2 regions of the Marinomonas posidonica IVIA-Po-181 genome follow, and region 2 is predicted to be linked to the other one. Evidence: riboswitches for the same ligand, from Rfam matches in the RefSeq annotation. Region 2 holds a riboswitch; the other holds the start of a gene.
The links. Region 2 has a riboswitch for FMN ahead of MAR181_RS13085 (6,7-dimethyl-8-ribityllumazine synthase). Riboswitches for the same ligand answer to the same signal wherever they lie in the genome.
Positions count from the first base shown of each region.

Region 1 (2,206 bases), 1.2 Mb from region 2:
CCCTCCCAATAGAAGTGCACCTACCAAAACCCTCAAGTAGCCAAAGCGACTCGCTATCATGCCAGCGGATACACCAAAGATGAGTCCAGCAATGCCAACCACAGAAAGCGACATCCCCGTTAATGTCGCACCTTGTTGATAGTGTGCCAACAATGCCTCAAAGGATACTGAAAACTTGGCAAACTGCATCGCTGCCGACACCCCAGCCACCCACAACAAAGTGACCTCTAACCACTGAGTGTTCGATACGGTAACGGGGGATTGAATCTCTGACATTCGGTTTCCTATAAACTGGATCTGGGCGAATTTAAAATAATTGACCCTTTGGACAAAATTTGACTGCGCTATTCTAGTTCAAAACAAGGAAGAAAAGACAAGCCTGGTCGGTCCATTATTGCAATAAATAAGGAAAGGCGACTGTGGACGACGACTTACTCGTAACACGACTGAGTATGTCGTCGTCCAGATCTAAATCCGCCACTTAGATTCTCTGGGATACCACGTTTAACTCTGTCTTTCGCAGCTCTTTCATACGCAAGCCAATGTTGCCAAGAATAAGCATTAGCCCACCAATAATTTGATAAACCGTTAAGCCCATATCAAGGAAGAGCCAATTAATAGCGGCGGCAAAAACAGGAAAAGACAGTTCTGCAAGGGTTGCTAATTGTGCTGGTACAGTTTTTAGACCTTGATAATAAAACCACATACCAATGAAACCGCTCAACAAGGCCATCAAGATAGCCAAACCTAAATCCGAAATTTGCATACTCACCAAGGTCTCAGCTTGCACCAAGGCCAAGGGAGCCAGCACCAACAAACCGGCCACAAAGCGACCAGACATGATGGCATTTGCAGGCACATTTTGATGAGACAAATACTTGCCACAAACGGTTGCGGCTCCCCAAGCAATAACGGCAATCAAGGTAAATCCATAACCTTTTATAATGCTCATGCTGTCATTCGAATAATGCCATTGAGCATCTCCAAGATGACGTAGGTCTGGCCACATCATCACAAAACTGCCCAGTAATATGACCGCGGCCCACTGTAAAAATTGACCTTCAATTCGCTCTTTGAGAAACCAAAAAGCCAGTAAAATGGCCACAATAGGCTGCAATTTTTGCAACAAAATCACGACCGTTGGATTCAAATATTGAAAGGCCTCGGTAAATGCCAGCGTACCAATGGCAGAGCCAACACCACCAATAAAAAACAGACAAGATAAGCTCACCAGCGACAAATGCCGATAGACATGACGGTAGCGCCACAACATAGGGGCAATAAAGACAACCAGCGTAAGGTGTTCGATTAGAACGATTTGCAGAGTGCTATAACCCGCGCCCAGTAAAGGGTAACGAATTAACGTATCCAATGCCCACGTGAAGCACGCGATCATGATAAAAAATGTTCCTGCCATCTTTGCTTTCTCCAAAAAATAAGATGCACAGGGGTGATGAAACTGACTACACCAAGTTGCACGCACAGCAAGCACGCAACAGCACAAAGCCCACCCTATTAAGGAGGTTCTTTTGCCTTGGTCGATCTTCTATCATCCGGACTGTAACCGTCGGCTCTGGAATCACACCAGATCTGCTGACCTTAAAAGCCCATTAATAGGGTTTCAAGCGCTCGCGGGCTGTTTGAAAGCTCATCACTTTCAAAGTCACCGCCGGTGGGGAATTTCGCCCCGCCCCGAAGTTCGATGTTTATGAAATTTATCTGCCAACTTTAACCTTATCGCTCTAGATAGGCAATATAGCTTCTCTATTACTATGGAAAGCTCTGACTATTTCATGCTTTATGTTATGAATTCAGGAAATACGACTCACAAGACTAGGGAAGTCCTTCATATTCCGCTACACTCGCCTGTCCATTAATAAGGATTTGGAATATCAATATGCCAGCCTCTTCAAAAAGCGGACTTATGCTTGCTTTCACTGCATTCTTTCTTTGGGCCATTGCCCCGATTTATTTTAAAGAGATGTCGTTTGTTCCAGCACAAGAAATCCTTGCCCACCGTATTATCTGGTCCTGTATTTTGGTCTTTGTGCTGATCTTCCTACTGAGATACAGCAAAGCTCTCATCACGGCTCTGACCTCGAAAAAAGTTCTCATGTCGATGCTCGCCTCTACCCTATTAATTGGATTTAACTGGGGGACGTTTATATGGGCAGTACAAAATAATCAAATGCTCAGTGCCAGCTTA
Region 1 covers NC_015559.1:141,028-143,233, reverse strand. Annotated here, with positions in the region: gene MAR181_RS00655 (MFS transporter) at 1-276, opposite strand, end outside; gene MAR181_RS00650 (DMT family transporter) at 482-1,417, opposite strand; FMN riboswitch at 1,538-1,704, opposite strand; gene rarD (EamA family transporter RarD) at 1,898-2,206, shown strand, end outside.
Region 1: it holds a riboswitch for FMN, as region 2 does, so the genes downstream of both, MAR181_RS00650 (DMT family transporter) here and MAR181_RS13085 (6,7-dimethyl-8-ribityllumazine synthase) in region 2, are expected to answer to the same signal.

Region 2 (2,206 bases):
TGAAATACCTGGAATCACTTCAATGTCTACATCCAACCACTCAGGGTGAGATTCTTTCCCTTGCAGCTGCAGATCAAGCAATTCAAATACTAAGGTCGCCATGGCATAAATGCCAATGTCACCACTAGAAATTAGTGCGGTCGTTTTGCCTTCCGCAGCCAATGATAACGCCAAGCGAGCACGACCAATTTCTTCACCTAAAGGTAAGTCATGAAACTGCTTACCTTCACTTAAATCGCCCAATAGGTTGAGATAATAACCATAGCCCACCCAATCACTACAAGCCGCTAGTGCTCGTGTTGCATTCGGCGTTACTAGACCCAAATCTCCTGGGCCCATTCCCATCACAAAAAGTTTGCTCATTTTTACTCTACAAATAACAATTTTGCCGAACAGGCTTGAATAGCAGGTATTGTACACTTAATACCAAAAAGGAGGGATGAAAACAGCGGGATTTAAAGTGAAGTATTCTCAGGCAATATTAATATTAGGACTCTACTTTTAATAACTGACAAGACAAATGAGTACCGTCCTCTAACTCCAGTTCCGCTTCATTTTGATGCGCCCAGAATGAAATAGATTCACCTAGGTAACTGGTACCAGTAGCACTGACAGCCTGAGTCAAATAGTGACTTTTACCCTGCCATACAATCTCAGCATGATTACCATGAAAATAAGCTTGTAAGCTTTGCTTTTCACAACGATAAGAGACCACATTCGTTTGCCCAATATCCTCAAGATTAGACTGAGCAGTTTGGTCTGACTCGCCAGACGGTTGAGAAGAGCAAGCACTTAAAATGATCGCAACACCAAGAATGGCGCAATTTGGCAAGGTAAATTTGCGATGAAACATAACTAAGACTCCATTCTTATAAGCGGAACTGTAAGGCGTTAATATAAAGAAAACCAACCTGAAATGAAGTAAAGCACCACCCACATATGGTTATTTTTTGTTACCAAAGCCTCAGGAATGTGTCATTACGTGACAATCAAAGGCGACAACTTATAAAACCTGTATCTAACCCTATTAAAGTTTTGACAAAACTTGATTTGAGCAAGTATATTTCATGCATCGGAAGAGATTCCGATTTCGTTCTCGGGGCGGGGTGAAATTCCCCACCGGCGGTAAAGAATTCATTTCTAAGCCCGCGAGCGCCTAGTCTACTTTGATTAGGGTCAGCAGATCTGGTGAGACTCCAGAGCCGACGGTTATAGTCCGGATGATAGAGAGCGCGTCAGACAAAACCGCTACTGGTATTGCCCTTTGGCAATGCCAAACTATGGTATGCCGTAATAACATTACGGTGTGTTTGCCTGCCCGTTCGCCCTGATTCACATTTCGCTGTTATAGGATACAAAAATGAATCAGAGCTCAACGAATCAACATGATTTTAATCCAGCTAACAAACGCATTGCGATCTTACATGCTGCTTGGCATGAAGACATCGTAATGAACTGTGTCAATGCCTTCACAGAAGAGCTAAGCGCTCGTGGCTACACAAAAGATTTAATCGATCTTATCTCGGTACCAGGTGCTTACGAAATTCCACTACAAGCGAAACTTCTTGCAAAAAGTGGTCAATATGCCGCTATTGCAGGTACAGCACTTGTCGTCGACGGTGGCATTTATCGCCATGACTTTGTTGCTCAAACGGTTTGCAGCGCACTTATGCAAGTTCAGTTGGAAACAGAAATACCAGTTGTGACAGCCGTACTCACGCCACATAACTTCCATGAGCACGATGAGCACAAAAACTACTTTAGCCGTCATTTTGTCAAAAAAGGAGCCGAGTTAGCCAACGCTTGTGATCAAGCCATCCGCTTGACAAAAAGCGCTAAAAAACTGGCTTAAATAATGTGATTGCTATTCCGCTCTAAAGAAAATTAGAGCGGAATAGCATGCTATAGGGCAAAAATAGATAAAAGTGTAATGGCACTCGGCAAAGCTTGAATATAGAGAATTTTCTTACTCGAACTGATTCCACCATAAATACCTGCAATCAAGACACAAAGCAAAAAGAAAACCACGACCGACTGACCACTCTGGCCTAACCATAACCCCCATAACAAACCTGCACCAAGAAAACCATTATACAGGCCCTGATTTGCAGCCAAGACCTTAGTGGAAGCAGCAAACTCTTCATTTAAACCAAAAGCCTTTCGTCCCTTAGGTTTATCCCATAAACACATTTCTAAATACATGATA
Region 2 covers NC_015559.1:2,847,318-2,849,523, forward strand. Annotated here, with positions in the region: gene cobJ (precorrin-3B C(17)-methyltransferase) at 1-363, opposite strand, end outside; gene MAR181_RS13080 (MliC family protein) at 488-853, opposite strand; FMN riboswitch at 1,089-1,236, shown strand; gene MAR181_RS13085 (6,7-dimethyl-8-ribityllumazine synthase) at 1,361-1,852, shown strand; gene MAR181_RS13090 (DUF1304 domain-containing protein) at 1,903-2,206, opposite strand, start outside.